2 regions of the Streptomyces sp. NBC_00029 genome follow, and region 2 is predicted to be linked to the other one. Evidence: riboswitches for the same ligand, from Rfam matches in the RefSeq annotation. Region 2 holds a riboswitch; the other holds the start of a gene.
What was found. A riboswitch is a leader RNA that binds a small molecule or an ion and turns the genes downstream of it on or off. The one in region 2 is predicted to bind guanidine.
Positions count from the first base shown of each region.

Region 1: another riboswitch for guanidine. It lies ahead of OG753_RS17290 (multidrug efflux SMR transporter); the one in region 2 lies ahead of OG753_RS37325 (Ohr family peroxiredoxin).

Region 1 is NZ_CP108292.1:3,668,546-3,676,182, reverse strand. It holds gene rdgB (RdgB/HAM1 family non-canonical purine NTP pyrophosphatase) at 1-274, shown strand, start outside; tRNA gene OG753_RS17320 (tRNA-Leu) at 324-396, opposite strand; gene OG753_RS17315 (HNH endonuclease) at 445-1,101, opposite strand; gene OG753_RS17310 (HNH endonuclease signature motif containing protein) at 1,098-1,736, opposite strand; gene bcp (thioredoxin-dependent thiol peroxidase) at 1,890-2,357, opposite strand; gene OG753_RS17300 (DUF3618 domain-containing protein) at 2,461-2,781, shown strand; gene OG753_RS17295 (co-chaperone GroES) at 2,825-3,166, shown strand; guanidine-III (ykkC-III) riboswitch at 3,253-3,324, shown strand; gene OG753_RS17290 (multidrug efflux SMR transporter) at 3,356-3,676, shown strand; gene OG753_RS17285 (transglycosylase domain-containing protein) at 3,701-6,127, opposite strand; gene OG753_RS17280 (ABC-2 family transporter protein) at 6,386-7,189, shown strand; gene OG753_RS17275 (ABC transporter permease) at 7,182-7,637, shown strand, end outside.
Region 2 is NZ_CP108292.1:8,113,441-8,121,077, reverse strand. It holds gene OG753_RS37345 (hypothetical protein) at 55-261, shown strand; gene OG753_RS37340 (hypothetical protein) at 365-556, shown strand; gene OG753_RS37335 (SDR family oxidoreductase) at 591-1,448, opposite strand; gene OG753_RS37330 (hypothetical protein) at 1,631-1,846, opposite strand; guanidine-III (ykkC-III) riboswitch at 2,001-2,063, shown strand; gene OG753_RS37325 (Ohr family peroxiredoxin) at 2,139-2,591, shown strand; gene OG753_RS37320 (hypothetical protein) at 2,578-3,078, shown strand; gene OG753_RS37315 (helix-turn-helix transcriptional regulator) at 3,214-4,194, shown strand; gene OG753_RS37310 (STAS domain-containing protein) at 4,240-4,623, opposite strand; gene OG753_RS37305 (peptidoglycan recognition family protein) at 4,785-5,588, opposite strand; gene OG753_RS37300 (hypothetical protein) at 5,753-7,637, shown strand, end outside.

The DNA of each region.
Region 1 (7,637 bases), 4.4 Mb from region 2:
GGACATCGCCGACGAGAACCGCGGGGCCCACTTCGCGTGCGCGGCCGCCCTGGCCCTCCCGGACGGCACCGAACGCGTCGTCGAGGGCCGCCTCCTGGGCACCCTCCGCCACACCCCCTCCGGCACGGGCGGCTTCGGCTACGACCCGGTCCTCCAGCCGCAGGGCGACACCCGCACGTGCGCGGAGCTGACCCCGGCGGAGAAGAACGCGATCTCCCACCGCGGCCAGGCCTTCCGCGCCCTGGTCCCCTTCATCCGCGCCCTCCTGGGCTGACGCAGTGAGGCCTGGTTCCCGGATGTCGGGAACCAGGCCTCGTCCTGGGTACGCCCGGTCGGATTCGAACCGACATACGTGGCCACCTAAAGACCACCGCTAACCAGGTCGCGTACGGGCGCGAGTCATGGACACTCTACTGCGCACCGTGCCGTGCAGGGGAAGCGGCATCAAGGGTTTCGCCGACCTCCTCTGCACCAGGTGCTGGTGATGGCGTGGCAGTTGGGACACAGCAGGCGCAGGTTCTCCCGACGGTCGTCGCTCCAATCCCCGTTGATGTGGTCGACCTCAAGCGTCATCGGGGCACCCAGCCACTCCGAGGGCGTGCCGCACTCGGCGCAGCGCTCCGGGACCCCTATGTCGTGCATGGCCCTTCGTAGAAGGCGGCTGCGGGTGCGCCGACGTCCCTCGTGCTTCACGAGGATTTCCTCGGCAGACCTGACGGGGCGCTGCGGCTTGCCCCGGTTGTGGGCCTGGCCGAGGAAGTGCGAGGTGTCCAGCCCCGATTCGAGGACCCATGTTCTGAGCGAGGCTCGCCATGGTGCGGTGTCGGGACGTTCGAGACGCCTCAGGGTCTCCGCCCAGGACTGCGAAGCGGCGACGGCGTTCCGCAGCAGCGACTCGTGCGGTTTCTCATGGCGCCGGTAGGGGCGTCGGTCGAAATGGGAGACGTCGATGCCGTAGGCGGAGAAGCGTCGCATGAGGTACTGCTTCAGTCTCTGCGGGAACGGCTCCACGCCGTAGCGGGCGATGACCTCGTCGATGTCCTTGCATCGTGCCGCGGCCTCGGCCAGGAGCTCGGCTGTGTAGTGGGCTCTGCTGGTCATCGGCGGGCCTTGCCTCGACCGCGATACGTGTCCGTCGTCGAATGGCAGTTGGGGCACAGCAGCCGCAAGTTTCCCGGTTGGTTGTTGCGCCAGTCTCCGTCGATGTGGTCCACCTCCAGTGGCAGCGGGTGCCCCCGCCAGCGGGCCTCGACACCGCATCGCGCGCACTGCTCGGGTACGCCCCGCGCCCTGAGCGCCCACTTCAGCTGCTCGCTCTGCGCTCGGCGGGCACGCGGACCGGCCTGCTGGACCAGGAGCGCCTCCGGTGTTCGCCGGATCTTGGGCCGCCCCGCTGGTGAGGGCAACTTGAAGTGCGAGGTGTCGATGCCGAAGGCCTTCACCCGGCGGCTGATGTGGGTGTGGTGGCCGCCCACGACCTCAAGGCCGAGGCGACGCAGGACCTCGCACATGGTCGTCGAGCCGGCCACGGCCTCCGCCAGAACCTCCCTCGTCCACTTCACCCCTTCCGCCTCGAAGTGGGACACGTTCACGCCCAGCTTCCGCATGCGGTCGTGCAGATAGCGCCGCGAGCCGCTCTTCGGGTCGACCCCCAGCTTCTCCAGTGCCTCCGACAGCGTGCGCGACGTACGCGCCGCCTCCGCGAGGCGTTCCTTCGTGTACGGGCTGATCGGCATGCCCGCCCCTCTCCGTGCTCTGTTCGGCCGCGCGTGCGGCTCTCGTACGGAGTAACGCACCGGTTGGCGGACGGTTACGGGCTGTTTCGTCCGATAAGCGGAGCGGCCCGCACCGGTGGGGGTGCGGGCCGCTTCCGTACGGGAGGGCGGGGGTCAGAGGCCCAGGTCCTTGATGATTTTGGCTACGTGGCCCGTGGCCTTGACGTTGTAGAAGGCGTGCTCGACCTTGCCCTGCTCGTCGACGACCACCGTGGAGCGGATGACGCCCGTGACCGTCTTGCCGTACAGCTTCTTCTCGCCGTACGCCCCGTACGCCGTCAGCGTCTCCTTCTCCGGGTCGCTGACCAGGGTGACCTTCAGGTCCTCCTTCTCGCGGAACTTCGCCAGCTTCTCCGGCTTGTCCGGGGACACGCCGATGACGTCGTAGCCGTGGCCCGTCAGGAAGGACAGGTTGTCCGTGAAGTCGCAGGCCTGCTTCGTGCAGCCCGGCGTCAGCGCGGACGGGTAGAAGTACACGATCACCTTGCGGCCCTTGTGGTCGGCGAGCGAGATCTCGTTGCCGTCCGCGTCGGGCAGGGTGAAGGCGGGGGCGGTGTCGCCCGGCTGGAGTCGCTCGCTCATCTTGACTGCTCCTCGGGAGGGGATCGGTATGCCATGAGACTAAGCTGACAGACTGTTCATGGCGGACTACGCCCCACAGGACCACGACGACGGAGGCAGCGCGGTGTCGGAAGCCAGGACCCCCGCACAGATCGAGGCGGACATCGTCCGCCGCCGCGAGCAGCTCGCCGAGACGCTCGACGAGATCGGCGTGCGCATGCACCCGAAGACGATCATCGGGGATGCGAAGGCCCGGGTCGCCTCGACCGTCGACCACACCGCCGGGCGGGCCTTCGCCACGGTGAACCGGATCGTGACGGACCTGCGGGACGGCCTGCGCGACGACGACGGGGCTCCGCGCATCGACCGGATCGTGCCCGTCGCCCTGGTCGCGGTGGGCGTGGTCGGCCTGCTCGTGGTGTCGGCGCGCCGTAGGCGCGGATGACCCTGAGCGGTACGGAGCGGGTACGGACAGGTAGGTTCGGGGCGTGAGCGAGAACACCACCCACGACAAGCTACCCATTCGCATGCTGCACGACCGCGTGCTCGTGAAGTCCGACCTGCCGGAGGGCGAGCGTCGCTCGGGCGGCGGCATCCTGATTCCTGCGACGGCCGCGGTGGGCAAGCGGCTGGCCTGGGCCGAGGTGGTCGCCGTCGGTCAGAACGTCCGGACGGTCGAGCCCGGTGACCGGGTGCTGTACGACCCCGAGGACCGTGCCGAGGTCGAGGTGCGGGGCGCGACGTACGTGCTGATGCGCGAGCGGGACCTGCACGCCGTGGCCGCGGAGCGGCTGGAGGGGTCGGAGGACTCCACCGGGCTGTACCTGTAGCAGGGAAGCAGGGAAGCAGGGAAGCAGGGAAGCAGGGGGAGCAGAGAAGCGGGAAGGGGCTGGTGGCCCAGGTCACCGGCCCTTTTTGCTGCCCTTTGCTACGGTGGGGGAGAACCCCGACGAGACGCGCCGTACCGGGTACGACAAGACGACGCACCCCGTATCGCTCGATGTCTCGGAGGTGCCGTCATGGCATGGGTTCTTCTTCTCGTCGCCGGTCTGCTCGAGGTCGGCTGGTCGATCGGCATGAAGTTCACCGAAGGTTTCACCCGGCTGTGGCCCAGTGTGTTCACGGGCGCCGGGATCGTCGCGAGCATGGTGCTGCTGTCCTACGCCGCGAAGACCCTGCCCATCGGTACGGCGTACGGGGTGTGGGTGGGCATCGGCGCCGCCGGTGCGGCCGTGCTCGGTATGGCGGTGCTGGGTGAGCCCGTCACCGCCGCCCGGATCTTCTTCATCTGTCTGCTGCTGGTCGCCGTGGTGGGGCTGAAGGCGACCTCCGGTCACTGACCGGCCCGCTGGTCGGCCGGCCCGCTATTCGAGGAACGCCGACGGCGGGCGCAGGCCTTCCGCCGGGCCGCCGTCGCTTCCCTCCGTACCTCCCTGGGCGCTGCCCTGTGTGCCTTGTGTGCCCTGTGTGGTGCCGCCCTGGTCGCCGCCCTGGGTGGTGCCCGCGTTGTCCTGGCCTCCGTTGTCCTGGCCCGAGTTCGTGCGGCCGCCGTTGTCCTGGCCGCCCTGGTTCTGGCCGCCGTTGTTCTGTCCGCCCTGGTTGCGGCCGCCCGTCGGGTTCGAGGGCGTGGGCCGGGTCGGGCGTTGCGGAGCGCTGGGTGAGGGTTCGCCCGTCGTTTCCTGCGGCGGTTCGGACTCCGGGCTGGGGGGCGGCGGGGGCTGTGCGGCGCCGGGCTGGAGTTCCAGGTCGAAGTCGACGGGGTCGGTGCCCTCCAGGGCGGTCTTGGTGTAGGCGGCCCAGATCCGGGCGGGGTATCCGCCGCCGCCGATGCGGGACTCGCCGAGGGCGCCGTAGAGGGACTGCAGGGTTCCGGTGTCGGGGTCCTGGCCCATCATCGAGACCACCGTCACCAGCTCCGGGGTGTAGGCCGCGAACCAGGCCGAGCGGTCCAGTTCGCCGGTGCCGGTCTTGCCCGCGGCCGGGTGGCCGGCGGCGAGGGCTGCCGTACCGGTGCCGTTGTCCACGACGCTGACCAGCATGGACGTGGTGGTGTCGGCGGCTTCGCGGCTGATGGCCCGGGTGGGGGTGCGCTCGGGCAGGTTGATGGTGTCGTCGCCCTTGGTGATCTTCTCCACGAGGGTGTAGGGGGTGCGGCGGCCGTGGTCGGCGAGGGTGGCGTACGCCTGGGCCATGTCCAGGACGCTGGCCTGGAGGGTGCCGAGTGCCATGGCCGGGCCGGTCACGAAGTTGGGGGTGTTCTCGGGGATGCCGAGGTCGATGGCGGTCTGTTTGACCTCGGCGGTGCCGACGTCGACGGCCATCTGTGCGTAGACGGCGTTGACGGAGAGGTCGGTGGCGGTGTTGACGGAGATGTTGCCGTAGGAGACCTGGCCCTCGTTCTCGGGGGCGAAGCGGATGCGGCCGCCGACGACCGGGCGTTTGTTGTCGCCGTTGTAGATCGTGTTCGGGGTGATCCGGCGGCCGTCCTGGGTGCGGGAGTCGTTCTCGGAGGCGGCGGCGAAGACGAACGGCTTGAAGGTGGAGGCGACCTGGTAGTCGTGCCGGGTCGCGTTGTTCACGTACTGCTTGGTGTAGTCGATGCCGCCGTACATGGCGACGACCTTGCCGGTGGTGGGTTCGATGGAGACGCCGCCGGTCCGGACCAGCCGGTCCGCCTTGCGCGTCTCGGGTTCGAGTCTGCCGACCATCTGTTCGTCGACGGCGTCGACGAAGGCGGTCTGGCGGCGCTTGTCGATGGTGGACGTGATGCGGTAGCCGCCCTCGGCGAGGGTCTTGTCGTCGAGGATCTTGTTCTCGACGATGTAGTCCTTGATCGCTTCCACGAGGTAGCCGCGCTGGCCGGACAGGCCGGCGGCCGCGCGGGCCTTGCCCGGCTCGGGGAACCGGGTCGTCGCGCGTTCGGCGGCGGGCAGCCAGTCCTTCTTGACCATGCCGTCGAGTACGTAGTTCCAGCGGGCGAGCGCGCGGGGGCGGCTCTGGGGGTGGGAGACGACGTCGAAGGCGCTGGGGGAGTTGAGGAGGGTGGCGAGGTAGGCGCCCTCGGCGGTGGTGAGCCTGCCGACGTCCTTGCCGTAGTAGGCCTGGGCGGCGGCCTGGATGCCGTAGGCGTTGCGGCCGAAGTAGCTGGTGTTCAGATACCCCTCGAGGATGTAGTTCTTCGACTTCTCGCGACCGAGTTTGATCGCGATGAAGAACTCCTTCACCTTGCGCTTGATCGTCTGTTCCTGGCCCAAGTAGTAGTTCTTGACGTACTGCTGAGTGATGGTCGAACCGGACTGGGTGCCCTTGCCGGTCGCGGTGTTCCAGGCGGCACGGATCATGGCCTTGGGATCCACCGCCCGTTCGGAGTAGAAGTCCCGGTCCTCGGCGGCGAGTACGGCCTCCTGCACGGTCCGCGGGATCTGCGAGAGCGGCACGTTGACGCGGTTGACCTCGCCGTCGCGGGCGATCTGGGAGCCGTCGGAGTAGAGGTAGACGTTCGATTGCGCGGTGGCGGCGGCGTTGGCCGGCGGGATGTCGACCAGCAGGTAGCCGGCCACGAGGGCGCCGCCGAGCAGCAGGGCGACCAGCAGGACACCGCCCAGGACCATGCGCCAGGTGGGCAGGAGGCGGCGCCAGCCGGTTCTCTTGCGCCGGTCGTTCTTCCCCGGCCGGCTCTGCCGGGGCCCGGCCCGGTCGTGCGCCCGCGGCTGCGGGACGTCATGCGGTCCGCCGGGCGGGGTGTCGGGGTCGCGAGGGGTCCAGCCAGGGGGTGGTGACTGGTCGCTCATCTCCAGGACTCCTCGACGCCGTTCGAAATATCCACTTCTGTACCTCATGGTGTCTACCCGATGGCCGCTGAATCCGCTCCGGACGGGCATAAATCGGTCGCGTGGCTCGCCCCTCCGCACTAAGCTCGCGCGCTTTGGCCGACGTAGGAACGACGTGGGAAACGGAGGGATACGGTGCGCCGGAGAGTGCGTCGCAGAGTGCAACGCGGAGTGGGTCACGGAGTGGGTCACGGAGTAGGTCACGGAGTAGGTCACGCAGTGCGTCTCCACCTGGCGGTCGCGGCAGGCGGATTCAGGCGTTACGCCACCTACGGGACGGCGACAGCGGCCGGGGTGTTCACCAACACCGTGTTCGGATTCATCGTCGCGTACACGTACATCGCGCTGTGGGACCAGCGCCCCGGACTCGGCGGCTACGACCAGGCGCAGGCGCTCACCTTCGTCTGGGTGAGCCAGTCGCTGCTGGCGGCCGCCGCGCTGATCGGCGGCGGGTTCCAGGAGGAGCTGCAGGAGCGGATCCGGACGGGCGACGTCGCGGTCGACCTGTACCGGCCGGCGGACCTGCAGATGTGGTGGCTCGCGGCCGATCTGGGCCGGGCGGGCTTCCAGTTGCTGGGCCGCGGGGTGGTGCCGCTGGTGGCGGGAGCCCTGGTGTTCCCGCTGGCGCTGCCCGTCGATCCGGTGCGCTGGCTGCTGTTCCTGGTGTCCGTGCTGCTCGCGCTGGTGGTGAGTTTCGCGCTGCGCTACATGGTGGGGCTGGTGGCCTTCTGGCTGATGGACGGGCAGGGGATCAACATCATGGCCACCGTCTCCTCGATCTTCTTCTCCGGGATGCTGCTGCCGCTGACCGTCTTCCCGGGCGGCTTCGGCGAGTTCGTCCGGGCCATGCCGTGGGCGGCGATGCTCCAGGTGCCGATGGACGTCCTGCTGGGCAAGCACGCGGGGGCCGGGGGTGCGGCCGAGGCGCTGGCCTTCCAGGCCGGATGGGCGCTCGTACTGCTGGGAGCGGGGCGGCTGTTGCAGTCGGCCGCGACGCGGAAGGTGGTGGTCCAGGGTGGCTGAGGCGGGAGTGGAGGCGGAGGCGGTTGCGGGGGCGGTTGCGGGTCCGAGGTTCCGGGCGGGCGGGTTCGCGGGTGACGGGGCGGTGGCGCAGGAGGCGCGGCGCGGTCGTGTGCGCGAGGGGCTGCGCGGCTACCGGCTGATCGTGGGGATGTGGATCCGGTCCACGATGACGTACCGGACCTCCTTCGTCCTGACGACCGTGGGGCACGCGGCGATCACCCTGCTGGACTTCGTCGCGATCTACATCATGTTCTCCCACGTGGACGCCCTCGGCGGCTTCACGCTGCCCGAGATCGCCCTGCTCTACGGCTCCTGCTCGGCCTCCCTGGGCCTGGCGGACATGCTGCTGGGCAACACCGACCGGATCGGCGCCCGGATCCGCGACGGCTCGCTCGACACGATGCTGGTGCGTCCGGTCCCGGTGCTCGCGCAGGTCGCGGCGGACCGG
Region 2 (7,637 bases):
ACGGCATCGTCCTGTCCCTCGTGCACGTCTTCCGTACCGCCGAACTTCCACGAGGTGGTGCCGCCGGTGCTGGCCGGCGTCCTGGTGTGGGGGATGGCCCTCCTGGACGTCATCACCGGCGCCCACCCCCAGGTCCCGGCGGGCGCCAGGGCCCTGTTCATCCTCGGAGCCCCCGTCACCCTCACGGCCCTGGCCTGCTGGGAAATGCATCGTCCGCGCCGTCTCCACGGCCTGACGATCCGTGCCGCCCCGGGCCGCTGAGGCCCCCATGACGGCACGTCCGGTAACCCTCTGTGTTTAGCGGCCCGAAATTCGGTAACAAGAAGTAGTGACAGGCAGTCAATACCCGACGGAAGGCAGGAACATGACCCTCGGCACCGTGCTCATCCTCGTCGTGGTCCTCGCAGTTGTCGGACTTCTGATCGCGGCCCCCAGCGCCACCGTCCGGCGCAACCCCTTCCCGGGCCGCCGACAGCGGGCCGGGCACCGCCGCTCGCGCACTCCCCGGTCGAACCGGGTACCCCCGCAGCGGGGCATCCAGCACCACGCGCGCTGACGGCGGGACGGACTGCGGCCGCCCGCCCCCGCCGTCAGACCGACGGCGGGGGCGGGAGCTGGGGCACGAGCGGGCCCTGCGCGAGGATCCGGGCCGCGGCGAACTCCTCGCGGGAGGCCTCCTCGGCCAGCTCCAGGTAGCCGTAGGCGTCGTCGCCGACGGGGATCCGCAACGGCGTGGGTCCCTGGGCCGCGACGATGTCGAGGACCCGCGCGGCGAAGTCCTCGGGGCGCCCGGTCTCCGGGTTCTCCGCGAGACCGCGGGCGCCCTCGAGCATCTCGCGGTTCGTCACGTCGTAGGCCGGGACCCGACGCTGCGACTGGGCCATGGACGTGCCGTAGCGGGTGGCGAACATCCCCGGCTCCACCACCGTGACGCGGATGTTGTGCGGGGCCGCCTCGACGGCCAGGGTCTGGCTCATGCCTTCCAGGGCGTGCTTCCCGGCGACGTAGGCACCCAGGCCCGGGAAGGCGATCCGGCCGACCACGGAGGAGATGTTGACGATGTGGCCGTGGCCCTGGGCGCGCATCAGCGGCAGGACGAGCCGGGTGAGCCGCCACGGGCCCACGACCAGGGTCTCCAACTGGTCGCGCAGTTCGGTGTCCGAGACCTCCTCGACCGCACCGAACATTCCGATGCCCGCGTTGTTGACGAGGATGTCGATGCCGCCGAGACGGTCGACGGCGCTACGGACGGCCTCCTCGCAGGAGGCGGCGTCCCGCAGTTCGAGCGGCACCGGGACGATGCGGCCGGGCCAGGCGGCCGCGAGGTCCTCCAGGTCTGCGGTCTTGCGGGCGGTGACAGCCAGTTCGTCCCCTGCCCGGGCCGCGGCCGTGGCCAGCGCGTGCCCGAGGCCGGAGGAGCATCCCGTGACCAGCCAGCGTCGTCCCATCGTTCCCCCGTGACGAGTGAGTTGTTCCGGACCGTGGTGATGACGGCCATCGTCGGGGGGCGGCCCTCCGCGGTCATCCCCTCCCGCGGGGGCGTGCGGAGGCGCGCGGGCGCACGTACGGGCGCGCAGAGCGCGGCCCCACCCCCGGACCACCCCCGGGCCGCCGCCGGGCCAGGACGTCCTCAGACGGGGTCGGTCGCAAAGAGCTCCAGGTGGGAGCAGCGCGGGCAGCGGTACGCCTCGATGCGCCGCCGGGGCCTGCCCAGCCGTTTGGCACCGCCGAACAGACCGCGTTCCAGCGGCCCGGCGATCCAGCGCGCGTACCCCCGGGCCCCCTCCCCCGTGTCCTCGACAAAACCCGGCTCCAGGCCGACGGCATCGCAGTACGTGCATCTCATCGCGTCCACGGGTCGAGTCTAGGAAGCGGGCCGCGGCCACAACGCACCCACCCGGCCGCCTACCCGCCGCCCGCAGGTCCGGCGGGTAGGCGGCCGGGTGAGGAACTTCACCGCGGGGGGTGCCCCCGGACCGCGGCCCTCGTTGCTAGATTGTCCGGCGGCCGGTCCAAGGCCCCGGACGAGATGCGCCGTACCCGGTTACGCACGACGACGCGCGAGGTGCTGCACGAGCAGCGCCGTCCGCTGTCCGTACCCGGGCAGTGTCCTCGTCGAGCAAGATGGGCCGAACGCCATGACCGTGCCACGCACCCGCAGCCTGTACCGGACGACCGCACACGCCGCGGGGGGCCGTACCGGATCCGTCCGCACGGACGACGGACGCCTGGACGTACGCCTGGCCCCGCCGCGCAAGAAGGTGCCCGGCACCACCAACCCCGAGCAGCTGTTCGCGGCCGGTTTCGCCGCCTGCTTCACCTCCGCGCTCGCGGAGGTCGCCGCCGAGTTCGGGGCGGACGCCTCCGCCGCGCGGGTGGCCTGCGAGGTGGAGCTCGGCACCACGGACACACCCGCCGGCTACGGCCTCGCGGTGACCCTCACCGTCGGCCTGCCCGGGTGGCGGGCGGCGGACCTCCAGCCCCTGCTCCACCGGGCCGACGCGGTCTGCCCGTACTCGCAGGCCGTGCGCGGCAACGTGCCGCTGACGCTCCTGGCCGTGGACGAGCCCGCCGCCGATGACCGCGCCTGAGCCCGGGCCGGCCGGGCGCCGGCCGGACCTCCCGGACCTCCCGGACGGCCCGGACGGCCCGGACGGCCCGGACGTGCCCGGCGTCCGCGTGCCCGACCACGGCGCCTGGCTGCGGCGCGGCATCAGCCGCAACGGCGGACCCCTCGCCGAGGACCGCGAAGTGGTGTGGCTGCAGGCCGGGTCGTACTACGCCGACAGCCGCGGCTTCGCAGGTACGACGTCCTTCGACGGCTCCCAGGTGCACTTCCACCACCTCACTGGCGAGCCGGGCGAGGACGCCGGTACCTTCCGGTGGGACGGTGCGAACCTCGTCGAGCGGGGCACGAACCCGGACGGCTCCACCTTCCTGGAGATCTGGACCCCTCTGCCCGACGCCGACGCCGACGGCGTCTGCGGCTCCTGGTCCGGCCAGGACCATCACGTGGTGCGCGTCGGACGCCACGTGGTGCACGTCGATTCCCGCGCCGGCGCGTACTGGCGGCTGTAACCCCCGTACCGCTCCCGCCCGGTGAGGGCCCGCCGGGCACCCCCTCGGCCCACCCCTCCCGCCCGGGCCACGGCATACTGACAGGCGAATGACGTCGGCAGGCCACGCCGAGCAGACCGGTGAGGGAGGGCTCGGATGACGCACCTGTTGTTCGAGAGCGGTGACCTCGGGGCCACGGAGGCTTTCCTGTCCTCCGCGTACACCCCCATGCAGATCGGCGGCCGCCCCGCCGACACCAGGGCGCGGATCTCCCGTACCGCGGTCGGCGGGCTCAGCGTGGACCGTCTGTCGTTCGGCTACACGATGGGCTACGACGCGGGCTGCCTGGGCAAAGTGTGCCTGGTAACGATGCACAGCGGCAGCATCGTGGACACCACCGGCGGCCGCGAGGAGATCTACGGTCCCGGCGAGACCTTCCTCCTCGCCCCCCACGACCGGCCCTACGAGGGGCAGGTCCGCGCGGCCCGGTACACGATCACGATGTTCGACCCCCGCCTGCTGAACCGGGTCGCCTCACTGCCGGGGGAGAAGGACGTACGGATCACCGGGGCCCGGCCGGTCGGTCCGGCCGAGAACCGGCGGCTCGGCGCGGCCGTTGCCTACCTCCGCGACCACGTCCTCGACGACACCGCCGCGTACGCCGACGGTGACGGCGACGGCGACGGCGACGACCTGCTGGTGTCCACAGCCGTCCAGCACCTCGCGGCCACGGTGCTCCGGACCTTGCCGAACAGCGCCCGGGCCGACCGGGCCACCCCGGCGGACACGCGCGACGCACACAGCGACACCCTGCGCCGGGCCGTCTCGTTCATCGAGGCCAACGCCCACCGCGACATCACGCTCGCCGACATCGCCGCCTCCGTACCGGTCACGCCGCGTGCGGTCCAGTACGCCTTCACCCGCCACGCCGGAACCACACCGCTCGGCCACCTCCGCCGCGTACGGCTGGCCCGCGCCCACGCCGAACTCCGCGCCGCCGAGCCGTTCGGCCCCACGACCGTCGCCGCCGTCGCCGGACGGTGGGGCTTCGCCCACCAGGGCCGCTTCGCCGCCGCCTATCGTCAGACGTACGGAGTGGCGCCGTCCGTCACCCTCAGAGCCGCCGGACCCGGCTGACCCGACCGCGACGACGATCGGGGCGCCGCGGTCAGGGCGTCGCGGTCAGGGCGTCGCGCGGGCCGTCCCGTCGCCCGCTTCCCCCGGCCCGGGGACGCCCAGGTTGAACAGCAGATCGGCGCCCGTGATGGACAGCAGGCGCATGAACTGGGGCCCGGGGCCGGCGAGGATCAGGGTGCGCCCGTTCGACTCGCACAACGCGCGTGCGCGCAAGAGGGCGTTGAGGCCGGCGGAGTCGCAGAACGCGAGCCGCGTGAGGTCGATGACGACCCGCTCCGGAGCCCCGGGATCGGCGCACGCCCCCAGGAGCGCGCTGTTCAACGCGTCGACGTGGTCGAGGTCCATGTCACCGGTCACGGTGACCACGCTGCGGTCGACGCCGGTGACGACCGTGACGCTGTGCGGACCGTGGTCGGCCAGCGGGCTCATCTCGCTCCTCCCGTCGATGCACGGGTGGACCTTCGCCGGCGACCACCCGGACACGACGCTATCCGGGCCCGGGGCGGCGCACAGCCCCGGAAACGAAGGAACGCATGTGTTCGTTTCGTGGACAGGCGGCCACCCCGGCGGTGCGCCGGGGCGGCGTCCCGTCAGGGCAGCAGACCCGCCGGGAGGTATTCGTCGTATGTCGAGGCCGACCCACCGGTGGCCTGGCGGATCAGGTCCCCGATGGGATCGGCGGCCTCCTCGGATTCCGGCACCGGCGTGCCGAGGCGGGCGGCGACGTCCTTGCGGAGGGTCGGGAGCAGGGCGTAGAGGCGGTCTCCGGGGCAGGAGGTGGCGTTGAAGTCCCGGTGGCCGTAGATCTCCGAGGCGGGCAGGCCGTACTGGTCGCAGATGTGGGCGCACAGGTCGGCCAGCGCCGCGTACTGCGCCGCGGGCGGGACCTGTGAGGTGTAGGTGCCCTCGTTCTCGATGCCGATCGACACCGTGTTCTGGCCGACGCAGTGCGCCGCCCGCACCTGGCGGGTGCCGCCGCGCAGCTCCGCCAGGCTGTGGTGGCGTCCTTCCAGTACGAAGGCCCCGCGGCTGATGGTGAAGTGCTGACCCGTGTCGATCCAGCCCTGCGCGTCCATGTGGTACGTCTGGATCGCGCGGGCGAGGGCGAAGGCGCGCTGCTTCGAGTAGTCCGTCACGTTCGCCGTCGCGGTGTGGTGGACGACGATCCGCTCGGGGCGGTTGGCGAGGATGGCAACGGGTTCGGACGCCGCCCGCGCGCCCCAGGCGGCGCAGCCGATGATGTCCGGGGTGGCGGCGGCGGAGTACGCCCGCCCGGCCGCGGCGAGCGGCAGGGCCGCGGCGGCGGCCAGGGCGAAGGCTCCCGTGAGCAGCGACCGGCGGGTGTGGGGGGCCGCGGCGCGCTCCGGCGGCTGGTGCAGTGCGGAGAAGGTCATGCGGCGCCATTGAAGGGGACCTCGGCACCACGGGCCGCGCAGACACACCGCGCGCATGCGGACTGTCCCCGACCGGCCCCGCCCCGAAGCGTGACCGGGCCGACTCCGTACGGGTGGGGCGCGCGACGTGTGACCATCGCAGGATTCACTCGTTTGACGCGGGCGTGAGCACCTCTCAGAGATTCGGCTCCGCCGCCGTCGAGCACGCCGAGGCGGTCCTTGTCGAGCAGTACCCCCGCCTGGTCCGGCTCGCCTACCTGACGCTCCCGGACTCCCTGGGCCGGCACACCCGCGTCCTGCTGGCCCACAAGGCCGTGCAGCGGGCCTTGCCCCGCTCCGGTTCTCCGGTGGCCTCCGCACCGGCCGAAGGCTCCGCGGGCGACCCCGACGGGCCCCTGACGCTGGTGCGTGCCCGCGTCCTGCGCGCCGCCCTCACCCCTGCAGGCCCCGCGGCCCTCGTACGGGCCCGCGCCGGATGGCCACCGGTCCCGCCGTTCGTGTGGGGGCTACGGCTGTGGCCGCCCGCGGGCGGGATCGACGAGGCCGCCCGGACGCTGGCCGGCGCATCCGCCCCGGTCCGGGCGGCGTTCGTCCTGCACCACTTGGACGACCTCGCCGAGGACGAGGCCGTACGTCTCCTCGCCCGGGCCGGGGCCGCCGATCCGGCGGGCGCCGTGCAAGACGCCCTCGCCCTGCCGGTCGGGGAGCCGCTCCTCCTGGCCCTGCGCCGACCCGAGTTCGACGCGAGCGTCGTCAGCGCCCGCCCGACCGACCTGCTGCGCCGTCGCCGCCGGGCACGGGCCGCCTGGGCCGCGCTCGCCACCCTTGCGGTCACCCTCACCGCGCTCTCCCTCCACGGGCCGCCCCAGGGTCCCGGCATGCGGCCGACGGCCGGCCCCGCGGCCTCCGGGGTGCTGGACCCCGCCCGGCTCGAGCGCGTGCCCGCCGAGGCATGGGCCGACACCGCCCGCGTCGACTTCACCGCCTGGCCGGCCCGAGGCGGCCGGACCGGCGACCGCGACCTGCTCGCCCGTGCCCTGCGCGTATGGGCCGCCCCGGGCACGAACCCGGTCACCACGACGCCGCGCACCACGGCCGACCCGCCGGCGCGGCCGCCCCAACTGCTGTACGCGGGCGAGCTGGACGGCCGGGCCGTGGTGCTGCTGCGCGACGGGGACCGCATAGTGCGCTACGCCGAGCCCGCCACCGGGTCCGGCGCCCGCACGCTCGACGTCGCCCGTACCGACGAGGCCGGGGTCACCACCGCGGCCGCCCTCAGCCTGTCCCGGGACCCCGGCGGGGCGGCGGCCCGCTATCTCCTCGCCCCCTGGATCGCCCGCGCCGCCACCCGCGACCTGCAGCGACCGGGCGACCCGGCCCGCCCGCTCGCCGTGGCCGCCGACGGGGTCACCGCCCCGGCCGCCGTACCCCCCGCCACCGGACCCTGCGCGTCCTGGCCCGTCCTCGAACTCACCTCCTCGACCCGTATCGTCGAGAAGCACTCCTTCGTGCTGGCCGACCTCGGCGCGCTGTCCCCCGTGCACCTGACGTACACGCCCCTGCCGGACGGGCCCGGCGCGGCGCCCGCCCGCCAGCCGCGCGAGGCCACCGGCCCCGAGGCCCGAGCTGCCTGGGCGCCCCAGGCCTGCCGGCTCGGCGAACTGCGCGGCGGTGCGTACCGGGCCGTCAACGTCTGGGACTTCGCCGCCGGCCAGCTGCCCGACGGCGGCGGGCGCGCGGTCTGGTCCTGCACGCGGGCCTCCGGATGGGCCGGGCCCGGCGACGTGCTGGTCCGGCTGCGCCCCGAGTCCGGAGCTCCGCAGGACGTGGCGAGCGCCCGGTCAACCGCCGCCTGCGGACGGTTCGGGCAGCACCTGCTCGCGGGCTTCCGCTGGCGCTCACCGGCCGGCCGCTGGTACCTGCTGGCCGCCGGAAGCCGTCAGGTCACGGGCATCACGGCGACGGGGGCCGTCCGCGCCGAAGCCGCCACCCGTACTCTGGCGGCTCCCTGGTCCGGCGCGGACGGGCCGGTGACCCTGACGGGAACCC